One region of the Comamonas thiooxydans genome, then DNA from elsewhere that is predicted to be linked to it. Evidence: predicted binding sites of a transcription regulator. Region 1 holds the regulator's gene; each other region holds the start of a gene.
What was found. Region 1 encodes sigma-54, which starts transcription at its own class of promoters, with help from an activator protein. Its sites were predicted from a motif close to TGGCANGNAANCTGCTTT; they were not measured.

Region 1 (7,152 bases):
CTGATGTTCAGCAAGGTGCCGCGCACGCCCTACCTGCCCACCAGCACCTTCCCCGAACTGGCACCGCTGCAGGCCAACTGGCGTGAAATCCGCGAGGAAGCCGTCAATCTGCAAAAGAACATGCAGATCAAGGCCGCCGCCAACAACGATGACGCAGGCTTCAACTCCTTCTTCAAGACCGGCTGGAAGCGCTTCTACCTCAAGTGGTACGGCGATGCCCACCCTTCGGCCATGGAACTGTGTCCCAAGACCACGGCCCTGGTGAAGTCGATTCCCAGCGTCAAGGCCGCCATGTTTGCCGAGCTGCCGCCCGGCGCCAAGCTCAATCTGCACCGCGACCCCTATGCGGGCTCGCTGCGCTATCACCTGGCCGTGCTGGCCCCCAACGACGACCGCTGCATGATCGAGGTCGACGGCAAGCCCTATAGCTGGCGCGAAGGCGAAGGCGTGATCTTCGACGAGACCTATATGCACTGGGCCGAGAACCGCTCGGAAGGCAACCGCATCGTGCTGTTCTGCGATGTGGAACGCCCCATGACCAATGGCTTTGCGCAATGGCTCAATCACTGGCTGGGCAAGAACGTGGTGGCCGCCGCCAGCTCGCCCAACAACGAAGGCGATCCGCGCGGCATGATCAGCAAGCTGTTCAAGATCTCGTTCTATGCGGGCAAGTACCGCCGCGCCTTCCGCGACTGGAATCCGACCTTCTACAAGATCCTCAAGTTCGGACTGATGATCGGCGTGCTGGTCTGGTTTATCTGGTGGCTGATACCAAACTAGGCCGCCCCATCAAAAAAGCCGCTGATGCATTGCACAGCGGCTTTTTTGTTGCCCAACGCAATCCTTCGAGAGGATAGATAGGACTATCCAAGCCATAAACCACCTCCGGTCACGGAAATCAGATACAGCGGCAGACAAATCACGACACGCCTTTTGGCTTGACTTGCGCATAGTGACTTTCGGCATTTGGTGGTAATAATTCGCGGCACCGTTTCTAAAATATCGGATGGGATTGGCATTCCACATCCAGCCGAGGGAGCTTTCGATGTCGAGTTCAATCCGTGGCGTTGCCCTGTGTGGCGTAGTGTGCCTGAGCCTGCTTGCAGGTTGCGGCGGGGGCGTGAATGACAGTCCTGTTACCGATAGCCCAGGCAGCAGCAACCCAGACAACACTGGCCCGCCCCCAAACCCGGCCGAGACATCCAGCAGCTTTGCCCAGCAATGCTCTCCCGACAACATCCTGGCCGATACCCCGCTACGCAACGCTACGCTGGACACGGAAAAGCGCTGGCTGCGCACCTACTTTGATGAAGCCTATCTGTGGCGCGAAGAGGTCCCAGCTGTAGACCCTGGCGCAGCCAGCTTCAGCAGCGGCTACTACTACACCGACCTGAGCAATTACTTTGATGCACTGCTGACGCCTGCCATTACCGAATCCGGTGCCCGGCGCGACCAGTTCAGCTTTATGTATCCCACGCAGCTATGGCAATCGGTCTCCGAAAACGCCACTGCGCCCAGTCACGGCATCGAGTGGCGAATGGCCAGCCCCACACCGCCACGGGGCCTGCGCATCGCCTATATCGAGCCCGGCAGCCCAGCCGATGTGGCGGGCTTTAAGCGTGGCGACACCCTGGTCTCGATCGATGACGTCTCCGCCGATGCGCCCGATGCCGATGGGGTGGATGTGCTCAATGCCGGATTGTTCCCTGAGATATTGGGCGTCACGCACAACTTCATCCTACAGCGCGGCGGCGCGCAACTGCCCGTGCAAAATCTGACCAGCACCAATATCACCAACACCCCGGTGCCGCAGTCGCGAGTGCTCACGCTAAACAGCGGTGCACGTGCTGGCTACATCGTCTTCAATGACCATGTGCTGCCCGCCGAAGGTCAGCTGGTCACCGCCATTTCCAATCTGCGCAACCAGAACGTGAGCGATTTAGTGCTGGATCTGCGCTACAACGGCGGTGGTTTTCTGTTCATCGCTGCAGAGCTGGCAACCATGATTGCGGGCAGCACGCAAACGGCTGGCAAGACTTTCGAGACGCTGCAATACAACGCACGCCGCAGCGCAGAAACGCAGGTGACGCCGTTTTATGGCAGCTCCTGCTTTCCCATCAACAACGAATGCAGCAATATTCAGCCCTTGCCCACACTCAACCTGAAGCGGGTGTATGTCCTAGCGCAATCGGGCACGTGCTCGGCCAGTGAGGCACTGATCAATGGCCTGCGCGGTGTGGATGTGGAAGTCATCCTGATTGGAGGCACGACCTGCGGCAAGCCTTATGGTTTTACGGCCAAGGACAACTGCGGCATCAGTTACTTCCCTATCGAGTTTGCCGGTATCAATGCCAAAGGCTTTGGCGACTACGCCGACGGTTTTACACCGGGCAATGGTCCAACACAGCGCTATGTGCCCGGTTGCAGCGTGCCCGATGATTTAGACCATGCACTGGGTGACCCGCAGGAAGGCATGCTGGCTGCCGCCATGAACCATATCAGCACGGGCTTGTGCCCCGCTCAGCCTTTTGCTGCCACAGCCCGCAAGCGCAGTGTCAGCCCTGATCCGAATGCTGCGCCTCTTACGCTCCGGCGCAACCCGGCACGCAACAACCGCCTGCTGCTGCCGCACTAAGTCTTAGAGCGCCTTGCGCAGCGTGGTCGTCGGTATCTTGAGCTGCTCGCGGTATTTGGCGACGGTGCGACGCGCGCACTCGATGCCCTGCTCCTTGAGCATATCGGCCAGCTTGGCGTCCGATAGCGGCTTCCTGGCATCTTCGGCATCGACAAACTGCTTGATCAGCGCACGCACGGCCGTGCTGGAGGCGCTGCCGCCGGTTTCCGTGCCCAGGCCCGAACCGAAGAAATACTTGAGCTCGAAGGTGCCCTGGGGCGTGGCCATGTACTTGGCGGTGGTCACACGGCTGATGGTGGACTCGTGCAGGCCCAGCGTGTCTGCGATATCGCGCAGCACCAGCGGTCGCATGGCCAGCTCACCATGCACAAAGAAGTTCTTCTGCCGCTCCACGATGGCTTCGGAGACCCGCAAGATGGTGTCGAAGCGCTGCTGGATGTTCTTGATGAACCAGCGCGCCTCCTGCAGTTGCTGCTGCAGCGCCGCATGGCCGTCGCTGTTCTTGTGGCGGCGCAGCACGCTGGCATAGATGTCATGCACGCGCAGACGCGGCATGACCTCGGGGTTGAGCTGCACGGAAAAGTCCGCCCGGCCCGAGCCGGCCCGCACCGGGCGCACGATGACATCGGGCACCACGATATGGCGTTCCACGTCGACAAAGCGGCGCCCCGGACGCGGCTCCAGCCTGGCGATCAGGGCCATGGCCTCGCGCAGTTGCTCCTCGCGCGCGCCGCACAGGCTGGTGAGCTTGCGCAGATCGCGCCGCGCCAGCAGGTCCATGGGCTGCGCGCAGATGGCCTGCGCCAGCAGCAGCCGGTTCATATGCGCCTCGGTCGTGCCCTCATCCTCGGCGGTGCGGATGAGATCGCGCAGCTGCAGCTGCAGGCACTCGGCCAGATCACGCGCGCCCACGCCCACGGGCTCCAGGCTTTGCAGCAGCTTCAGCGCAATGGCAAAGTGCTGCTCCAGCTCCTCGCGCTCTTCGAGGTCGTCGCCGGCCAGGCTCTGCGCCAGCTCCTGCAGGGAATCCTCGAGATAGCCGTCGTCACTGAGCGACTCGATGAGAAAGCGCAGTGCCGCCATGTCCGCCGCGCCCAGATGCAGGCTCAGCGCCTGACGATGGAGAAAGTCGGTCAGGCTCTGGTGCTCGCGCGCCAGATCGATGGCATCGGTTTCGTCATCGCCATCGCGGTTGCGCGTGGAGCTGCTGGCCGAGGGGGTATCCCACTCGCTGCTGGATTCGCCGCCCCATTCCCCGTCCTGGCCGTCCATGCCGTCGGCCTCCCAGTTCAGCGTTTCAGGGGTTTCGGGGTTTGGTGCTTCCGCTACTGTTTCAGTAGCTGATTGCGCTTGCGATGCTTCCTTTTCAGCATGAATTCCATCTGAAGTGCTGTATTCATTAACGCTAGCAGCTACATCTGCAGGAGCATCACCCGTAGTTTCGGCCTCATCGCCCGCACGCTCCAGAAAAGGGTTGTCGACCAGCATCTGCTCGACTTCCTGCGCCAGCTCCAGAGTGGAGAGCTGCAGCAGCTGAATGGATTGCTGCAGCTGCGGCGTCAGCGATAAATGCTGCGAAACGCGTAGCGAGAGACCTGGCTTCATCGAGGCGCGGCTCCCAGACAATCATTGCAAACGCGCGCAGTGCCATGGGTTTGCCGCCGGGCTGCCCCAAGGCAAGCCTCGGCGCAGCCGGTCAGGAACCCTTCTGGGGGCAGCGACCACACAAAGTGAGGGAGCGTGGAGGTCATCACATTCTGAAATGTTCGCCCAGATAGACGCGGCGCACATCGGCGTTCTCCACGATCTCCTCGGGCGTGCCTTCGGCCAGCACATGGCCGTCGCTGATGATGAAGGCGTGGTCGCAGATGCCCAGCGTCTCGCGCACATTGTGGTCGGTGATCAGCACGCCTATGCCGCGCTCCTTGAGGAAGCCGATGATGCGCTGGATCTCGATCACCGCAATCGGGTCGATGCCGGCAAACGGCTCGTCAAGCAGAATGAAGCGCGGTTGCGTGGCCAGGGCGCGGGCAATTTCCACGCGACGGCGCTCACCACCGGACAGCGCCAGCGCCGGCGACTGGCGCAGATGCTCGACGCGCAGCTCCTGCAGCAGGCCGGTGAGGCGCTTTTCGATCTCGTCGCGCGTCAGCGCCTTGCCCTGCTCGTCCTTTTGCAGCTCCAGCACGGCGCGCACATTGTCTTCCACGCTGAGCTTGCGAAAGATGGAGGCTTCCTGGGGCAGATAGGACAGGCCCAGGCGCGAACGCTGGTGAATCGGCATGCCGCCCACCGGCTGGCCGTCGATGAAGATCTCGCCGCCGTCGCTGCGCACCAGGCCCACGATCATGTAGAACGATGTGGTCTTGCCCGCACCGTTGGGGCCGAGCAAACCGACCACCTCGCCTTTTTGCACGGACAGGGACACATCCTTGACCACCTTGCGGCTGCCGTAGGACTTGGCCAGATGCTTGGCCTCCAGGCGGCTGTCGGACTCGCCGCTGCGGCTGCTGGAGAAAGTCGGCTCGCTCATTTCTTCTCGTCGGCTTTCTCGCCGCCCAGCGTCATGCTCTGGCGCAGCTGCGTGGCAGGTGTTGCAGGCTTGGGCTGTGCCCCCGGCGTACCGTCCTTGGGCGCCATGATGGCGCGCACACGGCCGCCCTGCCCCACGGAGGAACTCGGCAGGCCGCCGCTGGTCTTCTGACCATCGACGGTATAGACGTCGGTGATGTTGTTGTAGACGATGATGGAGCCCGTGACCTGATCACTGAGCTGACCGCCACGGTAGCGGCGCATCTCGCCACGACGGATGAACTTGACGATGTCGGCCTTGCCGTCGTACTCGATGACTTCGCCTTCGCCCTCGATGAACTCCTCGGGCTGACCGGCCACGGTATCGCGCTTCTGACGGAAGAACGCCCGCTTGCCTGCCTCGGCCTTGATCACACCGTACTGATAGCCCTCGGCGTCCTGCCGCACATCGAGCTGGGCGCCGCGCAGCACGATGGAGCCCTTGGTCATCACCACATTGCCGGTGAAGACGCTGGTCTGCTGCAGCTCGTCATGACGCAACGCGTCCGCCTCGATATTCATGGGCTTGGCGCTGTCGGCTTTTTCGGCATGGACAATGCCGGTCGCTGCTGCCAGGGCGCAGGCCAGCGCAAGAGGTAGGAGTGTTTTTTTCATGGAAGGCACGTTTCTTGCATCCATTGTAGTCATTCCCTTTTTGCAACTTGCGTAAAAAACACCCACAAAAAAGCCCGCACGGCGGCGGGCTTGTTGGGCGTCAAACGTCACTGGCGTCTGCTGCCTAATCTCAGGCCTTGCGGCTGGAGGCGACCAGCGCATTGACCACGCGCAGCACATTGTCCATATTGCCGGCCTTGGTGCCGTCCGTGTAGTAGCGGCCGGCCACACCCATGGCGGGCACGCCTTCCACGTCATATTCGTTTTGCAGCTGAGCAGCCTTGCGCGCCTGATTGGCCACGGTGAAGGAGTTGTAGACCTCCTTGAACTTGGCCAGATCCACGCCCTGCTTGCCCACCCAGTCAAGGATGGCGTCATCGGTCTTGAGCAGATTGCGATCCACGTGGATGGTGCGGAACACCTTGGCGTGCAACTGGGGCAGCAGGTTCATACCCTCCAGGGCGTAGTACAGCTTTTGCTGGGGCACGAAAGAGGCATTGAAAGCCACGGGCACGCGGCGCACCACCACATCGGCAGGCTGGCCCTTTGCCCAGGCTTCGAACTGGGGCTCGAAGGCATTGCAATGCGGGCAGCTGTACCAGAAGAACTCGACCACCTCGACCTTGCCGGCCGGCGCGCTCACGCTGGCGGGCTTGCCGAGCTTGATGTAGTCCTTGCCTTCCTTGGGCGCAGCGCCCTGGGCCCAGCTGGAGGAGGCACCCAGACTCAGGGCACCGGCAGCAGCTGCCGAGGCAGCCAGAGAGAATTCGCGACGTTTCATCTAAACAAACTCCTGTATCAGGTCTGCAGTATCAGAGCCAACAGGCCCAAAAAAGTTCAGCGTTGTCAAAACTACCGATGGCACGAGCCTGAGACCTCAAGCAAGGGCCTGGTTATCTAGCCGCGCGCACCAGGGTCGAGTCCACGCCCGCACCGTCGAGCTTGCCCTTGAGCTGCTCGGCGTCGTCACGCTTGCTGAACGGCCCCACGCGCACGCGGAAAACGGTGATGCCGTTCTGCTCACGCTCGCTGATGCGCGACTCCCAGCCCAGCATGGCCAGCTTGGCACGCTGCGCTTCCGCTTCGCTCTGGCCACGGAAAGCACCGGCCTGCACAAAGTAGTTGAATGCAGAGTCCGAAGAGGATGCCGTCTGCGCGGCCGCCTTTTCCTTGTCTGCACGCGCCTTGTCGGCCTTGTCGGCGGCGGCGGAGCGTTCTTTGACCAGATCACCCAGCGGATCACCCGGTGCGGGCTTGGCAGGCTTCTCCGGCGTAGAAGGTGGTGGCGGCGTGGTGACTCCGCCGGTAGCAGTAGGTTGTACCGCAGGCGT
Region 2 (7,152 bases), 1.5 Mb from region 1:
CGTCAAATGGCTTGGGCAGATACTCGAAGGCTCCACGCTGGAACGCCGAGACTGCACTGTCCAGATCGGAATAGGCCGTCATGATGATCATGGGCAGTCCGGGCTGCTGCGCCCTGACTTGCTCCAGCAGCTCAAGGCCCGAGCCGCCAGGCATGCGTATATCGCTGACCAGCACCTGCGGAGCCTGACGCTCGGGATCGCTGTTGTCCACATCAGCCAGGGCCTTGAGCACATCACGCGGCTGGGTAAAGCTGCGAATGGGCCAGCCTTCACGCCCCAATGCTTTTTCAAGCACAAAGCGGATGGAAGGGTCGTCGTCCACAATCCAGATTGGCTTCATTCGTGCAACATCCTTCCCTTCTTCTGCATATTGATAATGTCAGGCTTTATGGCAGCGGTATCAGGATTCGGAAATCCGTCCTCCCCGGCTGGCTCTCGCACTCGATCAGGCCATGGTGACGCTGCACAAAGGTCTGAGCCAGCGTCAGCCCCAGGCCGGATCCGCCGTCCCTGCCTGAGACCAAAGGATAGAAAATCCGCTCCTTGATGGCATCTGGCACGCCTGACCCGTTGTCGATTACATGCAATTCCAGTGCCAATCTGTAGCGCTCGCGCCCCAGAGTGACCTGTCTGGCCACACGCGTCCTCAGAGTGATCTCGGCATCGCCCTCTGCAATGCGCCGCCCAAGCGCCTGTGCCGCGTTCTGAACGATATTGAGCAGGGCCTGTATCAGCTGTGCGCTGTCGCCTCTGAACTCGGGGATGGAAATGTCGTAGTCGCGCGTGATCTTGAGCCCCTGAGGATGCTCGACCAGCACCAGCGAACGCACGCGCTCGCAGACCTCGTGGATGTTGACGTCGCCCACTTCATGCGGGTGGCGATGCGGGGCCAGCAATCTGTCCACCAGCGCCTGCAGGCGATCAGCCTCGTGAATGATGACCGTGGTGTATTCCAGCAACTCGGGCGTGACCAGATCCATCTGCAGCAGCTGGGCCGCGCCGCGAATACCGCCCAGCGGATTCTTGATCTCGTGCGCCAGATTGCGGATCAGTTCCTTGTTCGCCAGCGCCTGCTCTCGGATGCGCTCCTCGCGATCCTGACGGGCCTGCTGCTCCAGTGGCCACATCTCTACCATGACATGGCCGGCCTTCTCGGCCAGCGAAACCGCCGCGTGAATCGGCAAGGGCTCCTGCCCCAGGCGCAGCAGGCTGGCCTCGAAGCGCAGCGCAGCAAAGTCGTTGGAACGGGCGCCGCTGAGCGCCTTGTCCAGCAAGGCAGGCTCGGCAAAGCAGGTGGCGAAGTCACTGCCCACCATGATGCGGCGCGACTGGCCCAGGGCGTTTTCCAGCGCGGCGTTGACGAAGCGCACCATGCCGTACTCGTCAAGCACGGCAATCAGGGTGCAAAGCCAGTCCAGCGACTGGTAGCCGTGAGCATTGGCCTGATCCGGATCAGGCCTGGAGATATCGGGGAGCGGGGCTGCAGTGGAACTCATTCGATAGACCAAAAATGACCAGCCCCAGGGGCCGGATTAATTGACCGCAGGCAGCCGGTCCAGCTCTCGCCTGATGCCTGCGATATCACTTTCCTGGCGTGTGATATCGGCCTTGAGCTTGGCCACCCGCTCCGGGTAGCCCTGAGGATTGCGCAGCTCCAGCGCCGTGCGCACGGGGTTGCCATCGTTGTACTCTGTCTTGAGCTCGGCCAGTCTGGCCTGGGCCTTGTTCAACTCGCCTTGCAGGATGGCTCGTGCATCGGAGTCACGCGCTTTCTGCGCGGCACTGTCGCTACGGGCCGGGGCCGGTGCGCTCGATGCAGAGCTACTTGCCGCCTTGGGCTTGGCCGCAGCCGCAGCGGTATTGCCACCCGAGGATCTGGTGCCGTGAATCACCGTCACGCCACTGCCATCGACCGGCTTGCACCCTTTGGCCTTGGCCTGCGAAACATTGTTGGTGTACTCATTGCCGCAGCGGTAGATCACATCCTGGGCAGAAACCAGCCCGGATGCAAGGCACAGCAACGACAACACATAAAACTTCTTCATTCGGTCCTCTCAGGCAGACGGCGGCCGCAAGTCCGCAATACCCTGAGTATCGCTCCAAGCCCGCGGCTTTTATTGACTACTTGACCGCCACCAACCCGTTTGGTTCCTTTGCTTCCACGCCCACCGCAGCGGGCGCTCAATAAAAAAGGCGGCTTGCGCCGCCTTTTTTGACCTCTGCTTTACAGCGAGAAGTACATATCGTATTCGACAGGGTGCACCGACTGGCGATAGCGAGTCACTTCGCCCATCTTCAGCTCGATGTAGGCATCCAGCATGCTGTCGGAGAACACACCACCCTTGGTCAGGAACGCACGGTCGGCGTCCAGGGCTTCCAGAGCCTGATCCAGGCTGTGGCAGACGGTAGGCACCAGCTTGTCTTCCTCGGGAGGCAGGTGGTAGAGATCCTTGGTCGCGGCTTCGCCGGGATGGATCTTGTTTTCCACGCCGTCCAGGCCGGCCATCAGCAGAGCGGCGAAACCCAGGTAGGGGTTCATCAGAGGATCGGGGAAGCGAGCTTCCACGCGACGAGCCTTGGGGTTGCTGACGTAAGGAATACGGATGGAGGCCGAGCGATTCTTGGCCGAGTAAGCCAGCTTCACGGGCGCTTCGAAGCCGGGAACCAGACGCTTGTAGCTGTTGGTGCCAGGGTTGGTGATGGCGTTCAGCGCACGAGCGTGCTTGATGATGCCGCCAATGTAGTACAGGGCAAAGTCGGACAGGCCGGCATAGCCGTCGCCGGCGAACAGGTTCTTGCCATCCTTCCACACGGACTGGTGCACATGCATGCCGGAGCCGTTATCGCCAGCGTAGGGCTTGGGCATGAAGGTTGCCGTCTTGCCGTAGGTGTTGGCCACGTTCCAGATGATGTACTTCTGCAGCTGTGTCCAGTCGGCACGCTCGACCAGGGTCGAGAAGCGTGTGCCGATTTCGTTCTGACCGGCACCGGCCACTTCGTGGTGGAACACTTCGACAGGAATGCCGACGGCTTCCAGCAGCAGCGACATCTCTGCGCGCATGTCCTGGGTGCTGTCGACAGGAGGAACGGGGAAGTAGCCACCCTTGACGCGAGGACGGTGACCACGGTTACCGGTCTCGAACTTGGTGCCTGTGTTCCAGGGTGCCTCGTATTCTTCGATTTCGAAGAAGGGGTTGTGAGGCTCGGTGCCCCAACGCACGCCGTCGAAGATGAAGAATTCGGGTTCGGGGCCGAAGTAAGCGGTATCGCCCAGGCCGGAAGCCTTCAGATAGGCTTCGGCACGCTTGGCGATGGAACGGGGATCGCGGTCGTAGGCCTTGCCGTCACCGGGCTCGATCACATCGCACTGCAGAATCAGTGTGGTTTCTTCGAAGAAGGGATCGATATTGGCAGTGTTGGGATCGGGAACCAGCTGCATGTCCGAGGCTTCGATACCCTTCCAGCCAGCAACGGAAGAACCGTCGAAAGCATGGCCCGAGGTGAACTTGTCCTCGTCGAAGTGCGACACGGGCACGGTCACGTGCTGTTCCTTGCCGCGGGTATCGGTAAAGCGCAGGTCCACGAACTTGACCTCGTTATCCTGCACCATCTGCATCACGTCTGCAACGGTCTTCGCCATTAGATCTCTCCTGCCAACTTTGGCTGATCAAATAAAGAATGAATAGTATCTAGCAGTTTGCGTGCCAACTCGACCTAGGCGCCTCACAACAACATCTGCGCACCGAAACCGAGCCTTGGTGTAAAGATATTCGGCACAAGACATAAGCACTTACCAGAGCTGTATCTGCAAACTGCACCAAACAGACGCGCATTGTCTCACTGCCAGAGCACGCCTCACAGCTGCACCATCTTGGTGAATAAAAATGCACCAAGATGGTGCATTTTTGAAATAAGATTGTTTTTGGTGCATGACGCCTGATTCGCCCTGCTACAGACGCTCATCAGCGAGCCACCGAAGCTGCACCATCCGAATCACCTGCACCAGGTGCAAACGGGACCTGCGGGTCGGCAGCACTGGGGATGGTCTGCGCCCTCATTTGCTCCAGCGCCGCCAGGCAGAAGTGAGCGAACCACAGTGCAGAGAAGGCAAACACCAGCGCATAGATCCAGATCGCAATCGGAACCAGAATCCAGAAAGCGGCCAGGAACAGCAGCCCGGAAATCCAGACCACACCAGGTGCTGCACCCAGATAGCCGCAGATCACCCCCATCAGAATGAGCGACATGCGGTGACGGGCAAACAGGGCCCGGCGCTCGTCCTTGCTGGCATGCTCGGACAAGGCGTCAAATGCCATGACCCTATAGGTAAGCCAGCCCCAGATCAAAGGCGCCACCACCAGCATCAGCGGCGGGAACACCCATAGCGGCAGAGTGACAAACAAGGCCAGCAGCGCAATCAACGTGGAGCCGCCCGACCAGACCAGGCTGGCCACAGTAGAGCCACCATGCTTTTTCTCCAGCCCGGCAAAGCGTTTCTCGGCCACCAGTTGCGTCAGCACAGGCGCCATGAACAGGCCCACCAGCAGCAAAACCAGCACCACGAGTACAGGCGTTGCTCCCAACACAACAAAAATGGAAGCCACCACCTCCGAGGCATACCCAAGGCCCAGCCCTTGCAGCCATAGCCACAAGGAATGCAGCCAGCCCACCCCATCAAGCAGGCTTTGCACCTTGAGGACCGCATCGGCCCAGAAGAAGTAACCAAGAAGCCAGGCCATCAAGGCCATGGCCAGCAGCGGCAAGAGTGACCAGACAATGACCCGCTTATGCAGGCAATACGCCATGGCACGCCAAAAAGAGTCGAGTAGCAAGCTCATGCTGGCAAGCATACTCAAGGATTGACTTATGCGCGACCCATCAATCGCAGGACAGCCAGCCACTGCTGCGCCCAGAAGCCACGGCCATAGTCGCGCAGCTGCCCTTTCGCATTGGCCTGCACCTGATCGCGAATGCCAGTGGGGTCATAGCGCAGATCGAAATTGGCCGTACCGAACAACATGTCCCACCAGGGCAAGAGCACGCCGAAGTTGTTGCCGTGGACCTTTTTGTTGCGCACCGGCGCCATGGGCTCGTGACCGATACCGATGGCGTGATGGCGTCGGTGAAAGCGCGGGCTGATCCACAGACGCTCACCCAGCTGGCCAAACCAGATGCGCACGTTGGCGTGCTGAAAGCTCTCGCTGAGCTGGGTCAGGGCCACGATGGCCACGAACTGCCCGGGCGCCACGCCAATCAGTTGCGCCACCAGCACGATGATGGCGTCATGGATCACGTCGTCGAGCAGGTGATTGCGGTTGTCGCTCCACACCGTCATCTGGCGCTGCGAGTGGTGCACGGCATGCAGCTTCCACCACCATGTAAATCCATGCTGGCCGCGATGAATCCAGTACTCGACCAGATCGAAGACAACCAGATACATCAGCAGGCTGACCCAGGCGTTGTCCGTCACGCCCGGCCAGATGTCGTCAAGGTGAAAGCCCGGCAAGCCCCAGACATGGAGCTGGCCCATGAGCGAATTCCACAGCGGCTCTGTCGTGAAGAACAAGGCCAGCCGGAAAAGTCCCAGCCGATGAATCAGCGTGTAGAGGATGTCCACACGAATCGCCTGGCGGTCGACCACGGGCTCGACCGGCCTCCAGCGCTGCAGCGGCACGATCACCGCGACCATGACCGCTATCTGCAGTAAGCCCACCAACAGCCAGCCTGTGGCCGTGTAGCCATCTTCGAGCAGGTTCGCCATGCCGAAATGGAACAGAAACGGCTGAACCACGCCTTCAAACAAGCGTTGCTGCGCCTCTCCAAACATCTGAACCAACCAATCCACAACTCACTCCTCTTGCAGCACTCAGCGGTGCTGCGCAATCCAGCCCTGGTACGCCGGATGCTCGGCCAGCGTACGAAAGCAAAAACCCTTATCCAGCAGACCGACGATCAGCGGCTCCAGCACCGCCGGGGCCCAGGGGTCTTGGCGCGACCAGATGCCGAGGTGGGCCAGCAAGATATCGCCGCCGCCTATGTTTTTGAGTGCCTGGGCCAGCAAGCGTTCATTGGGGTACCTGTCGCTGGGCAGCTCATCGCCCAGAAAGCCTGCCGGCGCCCAGCCCACATGCTGAAAGCCGCCTTGCTGCGCTGCGGCAATCAGTGCTGGCGATGTCTTGCCGCCGGGCGCACGATACAGCGGCAAGGTCTTGCGACCCGTGATCTGCGCCAGCCGCTGAGCGGAGCGGGCAATCTCCTGGCGGTACTCATCGGCAGACACCACATAGCTCTGACCGGCTCTGGGCCCGGCCGAGGGCTTGACCTTGAAGTGCGTGACCTGGCCCGTGGCCTTGTCGCGGATATCGGCCAGCCAGTACATATGGTCGAAGGTATGCGATGCAAGCTGGTGACCTTCGTCGGCACGCGCCTTCCACCAGGGTGCCCAGAAGTCGCCCAGACTGCTGCCCCCCTCCTTCGTGGCCTCATTGGCCGCAAAGAATGTGACGGGCACCTTGTGCTTTTGCAGAACCTGGGCGACAAGCTGGGCTATGCCCATATGCCCGGTATCAAAGGTCAGGTAAACCGCCTTGGAGCAAGTGCCTGAAGCTATCTTTTTTGAAGCTTCGACAGCGAAGGCTGGAACGGCAGACAGGCCACCGACCAGCGATCCAAGCATGAAACAACGTCTTTGCATCCACCCTCCTTGAGGTGGTCAACACGGAGACCAAGCCATCCCTGCCGTTTCGATGCAGCAAGGACAAGCACCTTAGCGCGCAGCGTGGGACAGCGTCCAGACACCGTGAGGCGACTTGCCCACGTTAACCTGATTGACCACCTTCTTCTCCACCGTGTCGATCACCGACAGCTTGCGCGCCCAGCGCGAGGCCACGAAGATGTAGCGACCGTCAGCCGAGACATCCATGCAGTCGGGGCCGCCAGGCGCCGGGTAATTGGCAACGACCTGGCTGCTGACCATATCGATCTTGCTGATGGTATTGGCCACGCGATTGCTCACGTACAGATGGCGATCATCGCCGGCAGCGCGGAAGGCATGCGCTCCGGCAGCCGTCTTGATCTGACCCAGGCTGCGTGGCTCGGCGCCGGTGATATCGAACACCTCGACACCATCGCCGCCCGTCAGGCCGACAAACA
Region 3 (7,152 bases), 980 kb from region 1:
AGTCGCCGCCGGCCGTGAACATGATGATCTGCTCCACCAGCCCGGTGCAGGAGCCGCAGCTGGCACTGGCCTTGGTGTGCTTGCGCACATCGTCGAGCGTGAACAGGCCCTTGTCCTTGATGGCCTTGCAGATCGCGCCCTTGGTCACGCCGTTGCAGCCGCAGACCTCGTCGCCGTCGGCCATGGCCGCGGCCTTGCTCTGACCCTGGTGGCCGGTGTCGCCGAGATTGGATTCGCCGAACATCAGCTTGTCGCGGATATCGGCCACGCTGCGGCCCTCGCGCAGCAGCTTGAAGTACCAGCTGCCGTCCACCGTGTCGCCGTACAGGCAGGCTCCGACCAGCTTGTCGTCCTTGATGACCAGCTTCTTGTAGACCCCCGCATAGGGGTCGCTCATGAGAATTTCCTCGGTATCGCCGCCGCCCTGGAAATCGCCTGCAGAGAACAGATCGATGCCCGTGACCTTGAGCTTGGTCGAGGTCAGCGAGCCCAGGTAGCGGCCGATGCCGAACTCGGCCAGATGGTTGGCCAGCACCTTGCCCTGCTCGAACAGGGGCGCCACCAGCCCGTAGGCAATGCCTCGGTGTGCCGCGCATTCGCCCACGGCATAGATGCGCGGATCGGTCACGGTCTGCAGCGTATCGCTGACCACGATGCCGCGGTTCACATGCAGGTGCATGGACTCGGCCAGTTCGGTGCTGGGACGAATGCCCACGGCCATCACCACCAGTTCGGCCGGGATCTCGCTGCCGTCCTTGAAACGCACGGCGCGCACGCGGCCACTGCGCCCGTCGTCCTCGTCGCCCAGCAGTTCCTGCGTCTGCGCCTGCATACAGAATTGCATGCCGCGCTCGGCCAGCGATTTCTGCAGCATGCGGCCCGCCTGATCGTCGAGCTGGCGCTCCATCAGCCAGTCGCCGACATGCACCACGGTGACCTGCATGCCACGCTTCATGAGGCCGTTGGCCGCTTCCAGTCCCAGCAGACCACCGCCGATCACCACCGCATGCCTGAGTGTCTTGGCCGCTTCGATCATGGCCTCGGTGTCGGCGATGTCGCGGTAGGCCAGCACGCCCTCCAGGTCCTTGCCGGGGATGGGCAGGATGAAAGGCTTGGAGCCCGTCGCCATGATCAGTCGGTCGTACTCGGCGCTGGCACTCTCGCCCTGGGCATTGACCGCATGTACCGTGCGCCGGGCCCGGTCCACGGCCGTCACGGTATAGCCGGCGTGCAGCAGGATATGGTGGTCCTGGTACCAGGACCAGTCGTTGAGCACGATATCGCCGAGCGTCTGCTCGCCGGCGAGCACGGGCGACAGCAGAATGCGGTTGTAGTTGGGATGCGGCTCGGCGCCGAAGACCGTGATGTCGTACAGATCGGGGGCGATGGCCAGCAGCTCTTCCAGCGCGCGCACGCCTGCCATTCCGTTACCAATCATGACCAGTTTGGATTTTTTCATCTGAGTCCCCGTGGGCTTGCGAAAAAGGCCTCCCGCCCAGAACCCCTGCGTTTGGCAGCTGCACCTCCGAGGAAGCGCCTGTGTCCTGAGACGGCCCGGCAACAAAAAAAGACGTCTGCATGCCTCATGACTTGCATGAGCATGTAGACGTCTTTGTCTTTTGGGTTCTGATCCAGCCTTGCACCATCACCCGGTGGCCGACCTTGGCCACGACAGGAAACATGCAATTGCCGTGCCAGCTCTGCCGTCTCGCGGAATGCAGCCGACCGGGACGATGTGCACCATCTTTGTGCCTGTGCGCCGCTTTGCTGTGCACCAAACAAACATGGCGCCCCGGGGCGCCATGCTGCAGATATCAGGCCAGGGCTCAGGCCGCTTTTTCCACGTGGCCCTGACGCGTGTAGAGAAAGTCGATCACGGCCTTGCGGTAGCTCTGATAGCGGGCATCCTCAGCCAGCTCCACCCGGCTGCGCGGGCGTGGCAGTTCCACATGCAGCACCTCGCCAATCGTGGCAGCGGGACCGTTGGTCATCATCACGATCTTGTCGGACAGCAGCACGGCCTCGTCCACATCGTGCGTGACCATCACCACGGTGCTCTGGGTGCGTGCCACGATCTCCAGCAACTCGTCCTGCAGCTTGGCACGCGTCAGGGCATCGAGAGCGCCGAAGGGCTCGTCCATGAGCAGCACCTGGGGCTCCATGGACAGGGCACGGGCAATGCCCACGCGCTGCTTCATGCCGCCCGAGATTTCGCCGGGGCGCTTTTGCGCCGCATGGCTGAGGCCCACCATGGCCAGCGCCGCATCGGTGCGCTGCGCCAGCTGTGCCTTGCTTTCGCGCTTGCCGAAGACACGCTCCACAGCGAGGTGCACATTGCCCCAGCAGCTCAGCCAGGGCAGCAGCGAATGGTTCTGGAAGACCACCGCGCGCTCGGGCCCGGGGCCCTTGATTTCCTTGTTGGCGCACAGCAATGCACCGCCCGTGGGAATGGTCAGGCCGGCAATCAGATTGAGCAGCGTCGACTTGCCGCAGCCCGAGTGCCCGATGAGACTGACGAACTCGCCCTTGGCAATGTTCAGATTGATGTCGCGCAGTGCGGGAAACAGTCCCTTGGCCGTCTTGAAGGTCTGCTCCACCCCGTGGATCTCGATGTACTTGGTGCTGAGAGATGTATGCATGAGGTACTCCTTGCTTTTTTCCGAGGCCACCGTGGCGCCGGCTTTGCCGGGCCACCGGTGGTGCCCCCTTGAGGGGGTGACGCGCCCGAAGGCGCGGCTCAGGGGTGGGTTAAGTCTTGACCTCTTCAAACGTAAAGGCCGAAGCCAGCTTGACCAGGGCCCACTCCAGCACCAGGCCCACGATGCCGATCACGAAGATGGCGATGATGATGTTCTTGACGTTGAGGTTGTTCCACTCGTCCCAGACCCAGAAACCTATGCCCACGCCGCCCGTCAGCATCTCGGCGGCCACGATCACCAGCCAGGCCGTGCCCACGGCCAGGCGCACGCCGGTCAGCATATAGGGCAGCACGGCAGGAAACAGAATGGTGGTGGCGATCTTCCACTCCGACAGATTGAGCACGCGCGCCACATTCATATAGTCCTGGGGCACACGCTGCACGCCCACGGCGGTGTTGATGACCATGGGCCAGATCGAGCAGATGAAGATGGTCCAGATGGCTGCCGGATTGGCGCCCTTGAACACCAGCAGGCCGATCGGCAGCCAGGCCAGCGGCGACACCGGACGCAGCAGACTGATCAAGGGATTGAACATGCGCGACAGAAAGCCGAAGCGCCCGATCACGAAGCCCAAAGGAATGCCGACCAGTGCCGCCAGACCGAAACCCAGGGCCACGCGCTGCAGCGAGGACAGCACATTCCAGCCCACGCCCTGGTCATTGGGTCCGTTGCGGTAGAAGGGATCGCTGAACACCTGCAAGGCCTGCTCCCAGGTCTCGGCCGGGGTCGGAATGCTCTTGCCTGTACTGCTCGATACCAGCGACCACAGGCCGACCAGCAGCGCCAGCCCCAGCACCGGAGGCAGGACCTGACCAAATAGCTGTTCAGCCCATTGGCGCAAGCGGCTGGGTGCCACCGCAACCGGAGCCGTGGCTATCGCTTTGGGTTTGATATCTTTTTGCACTTCAGCCTTTACAAGTTCTGTGCCAGCGGCTATCTCTTTTGAGGCTTCGAGCAGCGCATCATTGGCCGCCTGGGCTGCCAGTTGCGGATCGTGCGGGGGATCGAGTTCGAGCGGTGAGTGAAGTACGGCACTGACCATGATGGTTCTCCGTTAAGGTGGCGGCCTCAGGCCTTGATCTTGAAGCTGTCGGCGTACTGGGCAGGGTTCTTGCCGTCCCACACCACGCCGTCGATCAGCTTGCTGGTGCGCAGCACATCTTTGGGCACGCTGACCTTGAGCTGGCTTGCCGCCTGCTGGTAGAGGTCGATGCGATTGATCTGCTTGGCCACAGACAGATAGTCGGGATGGGCCTTGAGCAGACCCCAGCGCTTGTGCTGGGTGAGGAACCACATGCCGTCCGACAGATAGGGGAAGTTCACAGCCCCGTCGTTGAAGAACTTCATGTGGTTGGGGTCGTCCCAGGTCTTGCCCAGGCCGTTCTGGTAGCGGCCCAGAATGCGCTGATTGATGGCGTCCACACTGGTGTTGATGTACGACTTCTGGGCCACGGTCTCGGCCATCTTCGTCTTGTTCTGCAGGCTGGCGTCGATCCAGCGACCGGCCTCGAGAATCGCCATCATCACGGCGCGGCAGGTATTGGGATTCTTCTGAGCGAACTCGCCCGTGGTGCCCAGCACCTTTTCGGGATGGTCCTTCCAGATGTCCTGCGTGGTGTTGGCGGTGATGCCTATGCCATCCATGATGGCGCGATGGTTCCAGGGTTCGCCCACGCAGAAGCCATCCATATTGCCCACGCGCATATTGGCCACCATCTGGGGCGGCGGCACGGTGATCAGCTTGGCATCGGACAAAGGGTTGATGCCCGCAGCCGCCAGCCAGTAATGCATCCACATGGCATGGGTGCCGGTGGGGAAGGTCCCGGCAAACGTGTATTCGCGTTTTTCCCTGGCCATGACCTTGGCCAGGCTGGCTCCGTCGACCGCACCCTTGTCGGCCAGGGCCTTGGACAGCGTGATCGCCTGGCCGTTGTTGTTCAGCCCCATGAGCACCGCCATGTCCTTCTTGGGGCCGCCAACGCCCAGATGCAGGCCGTAGACCAGGCCGTAGAGCACATGGGCGAAGTCCAGCTCGCCGTTGACCAGCTTGTCGCGCACGCCGGCCCAGCTCGCTTCCTTGCTGAGAACGATCTTCACGCCGTATTTCTGGTCCAGGCCCAGCACCGAGGCCATGACCACGCTGGCGCAATCGGTCAGCGGGATGAAGCCGATCTTGACCTCTTTCTTCTCCGGCGCGTCGGAGCCTGCGGCCCAGGCGCCATGGTGGCCCAGCGTGCCATAGAGGGCGGCGGCGCCGGCCACGCGCAGAAACTCACGCCGGCCACCGGCAGATACGGGCTCCGGCACGGGAGCAGTAGTCAAAGAAAGGCGCTGGCTCATGAGAAAACTCCATCAAGAATCGTGGTGAAGGCGATCCGGAAAACAAAAAGGCGCCCTTCCCTCCCCGGGTGTGAGGAGAAAAGGACGCCGTTGTCCCAGGTCACTCGTAATAACGCTTTAAGCGCGACCGCCTTTGGTCTGCTTGACATCAACAGTCATGCACAAACCATGCCAGACCTTGATCAGAGGCGGAGCAGGCTGTGCGACCCCGTTTCTGGCCCATATTTGGTGCAGCGCAACAAACACGGCACTGTCAAGGCTATGAATTGGTGCTGCCCGGCAGCAGGTCCACCGTGGACAGAATCGCCTCGGCCACATCCAGCATGCGCCGGTTCTGGTTCATGGCCGTCTGGCGGATCAGCTTGTAGGCCTCGCCCTCGCTGAGCTGGCGGTAGTTCATCAGCACGCCCTTGGCCCGCTCTATGGTCTTGCGCTCCTTGAGCGTGGCGCGTGCCTTGTCGATTTCGGTCTGCATGTCCTGCAGCCGCATGGACTGCTCCTGCACCAGCAAGACAATGCTCTTCTCAAGCTGCAGCCCGTATGCGCCCTCCGCAGGCAAGGAGGCGGCTGACTGCGTGCCCCCCAGAAAGGCCGCAGCCGCTTCGGCGCGAGCCCCCGGCTGCGGCTGCATCTCCAGAAGCGCCAGTTGCTGGCAGAGCGCGGCGCCGGCCTGCTCCAGCTTGCGCAGACATTGGGCCTGCAGCTCCTCGGCCAGGAATGCCTCAATCTGGTGCATGGCATCGAGCCGGCTGGAACAGGCTTCGAACCAAGGCGAGCTCAGGCTGCGGTCCAGCGCCAGGCCGTCACCGGCCGTGCAGCCCAGGCGGCGCAGCCGCTCGATCACCGTCATATCAGGACAGGCCCCGCATTGCTGCTGCCAGCGCTGCATCCCCGAAGGGCTGGCGAAGTCTGCAAACACCTGAAAGCAGCGCTCCTGCGACTCGATCAGATGCAGCCAATGGCGCTGACGCTCCGTCCTGCCGACCCCTGCCGTAAACGCCGCGACCCCTGTGGCGCGCTCCTGGCCCGCCAGTTCCTTGCCCTGCATGAAATGAAACAGCGCCACCAGCAATTTCGCGATATCGGGATCGCAAGCGCTGTCCGCCGCCTCGAACACCACGGTCAGGCAGGCCGCAATCATGCGGATCAGCGCCTGCGTGCAATCCTCGGCACTGAGCTCCAGCCCATCGCGCCGGCGGCGCAGCAGCGGCAGGGCTTCAAAGCCTTGCAGCGCATTGGCGATCGCATTGAACAGGCGAGCGCCATGCGCACCTGGCGCCCGCGCGCCCAGCTCTTCAAGCGCGAGGCAGACCCGCTCCATGACCTGGTCGACATGCCGGCCATGATCGAGCAGGCTCTGCTGCGCCTGTGCTCCGCCGCTGACCAGAAAGATATTCGAGAGACCGCGCTCTTTTTGCAGCGCATGGACGAGCTCGGATACGCTCGCCACCAGGCTGCTGGCGCGGCTGATCTGTTCCAGCTCGGCGATCTCGCTTTGCCTTGCAGCCACCAGATAGTGCAGAGGCGTTTTCATGGGGTAGTGCTTGTCGTCATGTTGATGCCATGGACGACCAGCACATTTCATGCCATCTCAGGCGAGGCGACGCTGCGGCCTCTCCCAGAGCCGGTCCACCATGGCGCCCACACCGATGCCCACAACATAGGCCAGCAGATCCAGGGGATCGAAGCCATTGCCCAGCACCAGATAGGCCAGCTTGTTGGCGCGCAGGGCCTGCATCCAGGGGGCCTGATAGAGCTGCAGGAACTCGATGGCAAAGGCGATGACCAGGGAGCAGGCCATGAGCTTGCCGCGCGTGATAGCCGGCCGCAGCCAGGCCACGCACAGCAGCACCACCCAGGCCCAGAGCGCATCGCCCGGATAGTTGCCCAGCCAGGCGGGAAAGGGCACATAGCCCCGGCGCGAGGCCAGCCCGATGGCGATGACCGCCGCAATGAGCAGGGTCAATCCCATCCGTGAGCGACGAAAGGGTCCAGCAGTAGCCGGATGTGTCAACAAGCTGTCGTCCCCTTCAGTCGATATGCGCGCCTGAGTCCTTGACCACCTGCTTCCAGTACGCCAGCTCGGCCGGCAGCATGGCCTTGAAGCTTTGCG

Region 2: a site for sigma-54 is predicted at 3,690-3,707, ahead of glnA (type I glutamate--ammonia ligase). Genes of this name have one in related genera too.
Region 3: a site for sigma-54 is predicted at 5,196-5,213, ahead of CTR2_RS03105 (CmpA/NrtA family ABC transporter substrate-binding protein). Genes of this name have one in related genera too.

The regions. Positions count from the first base shown of each region.
Region 1 is NZ_AP026738.1:5,616,326-5,623,477, forward strand. It holds gene CTR2_RS26160 (aspartyl/asparaginyl beta-hydroxylase domain-containing protein) at 1-780, shown strand, start outside; gene CTR2_RS26165 (S41 family peptidase) at 1,046-2,635, shown strand; gene CTR2_RS26170 (RNA polymerase factor sigma-54) at 2,639-4,240, opposite strand; gene lptB (LPS export ABC transporter ATP-binding protein) at 4,386-5,168, opposite strand; gene lptA (lipopolysaccharide transport periplasmic protein LptA) at 5,165-5,821, opposite strand; gene CTR2_RS26185 (thiol:disulfide interchange protein DsbA/DsbL) at 5,952-6,602, opposite strand; gene CTR2_RS26190 (SPOR domain-containing protein) at 6,715-7,152, opposite strand, start outside.
Region 2 is NZ_AP026738.1:4,114,839-4,121,990, forward strand. It holds gene ntrC (nitrogen regulation protein NR(I)) at 1-340, opposite strand, end outside; gene glnL (nitrogen regulation protein NR(II)) at 387-1,496, opposite strand; gene CTR2_RS19120 (hypothetical protein) at 1,533-2,045, opposite strand; gene glnA (type I glutamate--ammonia ligase) at 2,225-3,640, opposite strand; gene CTR2_RS19130 (EI24 domain-containing protein) at 3,963-4,850, opposite strand; gene CTR2_RS19135 (sterol desaturase family protein) at 4,865-5,845, opposite strand; gene CTR2_RS19140 (polysaccharide deacetylase family protein) at 5,867-6,694, opposite strand; gene CTR2_RS19145 (YncE family protein) at 6,767-7,152, opposite strand, start outside.
Region 3 is NZ_AP026738.1:684,057-691,208, reverse strand. It holds gene nirB (nitrite reductase large subunit NirB) at 1-1,459, opposite strand, end outside; gene CTR2_RS03115 (ABC transporter ATP-binding protein) at 1,827-2,639, opposite strand; gene ntrB (nitrate ABC transporter permease) at 2,749-3,741, opposite strand; gene CTR2_RS03105 (CmpA/NrtA family ABC transporter substrate-binding protein) at 3,768-5,039, opposite strand; gene CTR2_RS03100 (nitrate regulatory protein) at 5,299-6,573, opposite strand; gene CTR2_RS03095 (ribosomal maturation YjgA family protein) at 6,631-7,011, opposite strand; gene CTR2_RS03090 (Bug family tripartite tricarboxylate transporter substrate binding protein) at 7,070-7,152, opposite strand, start outside.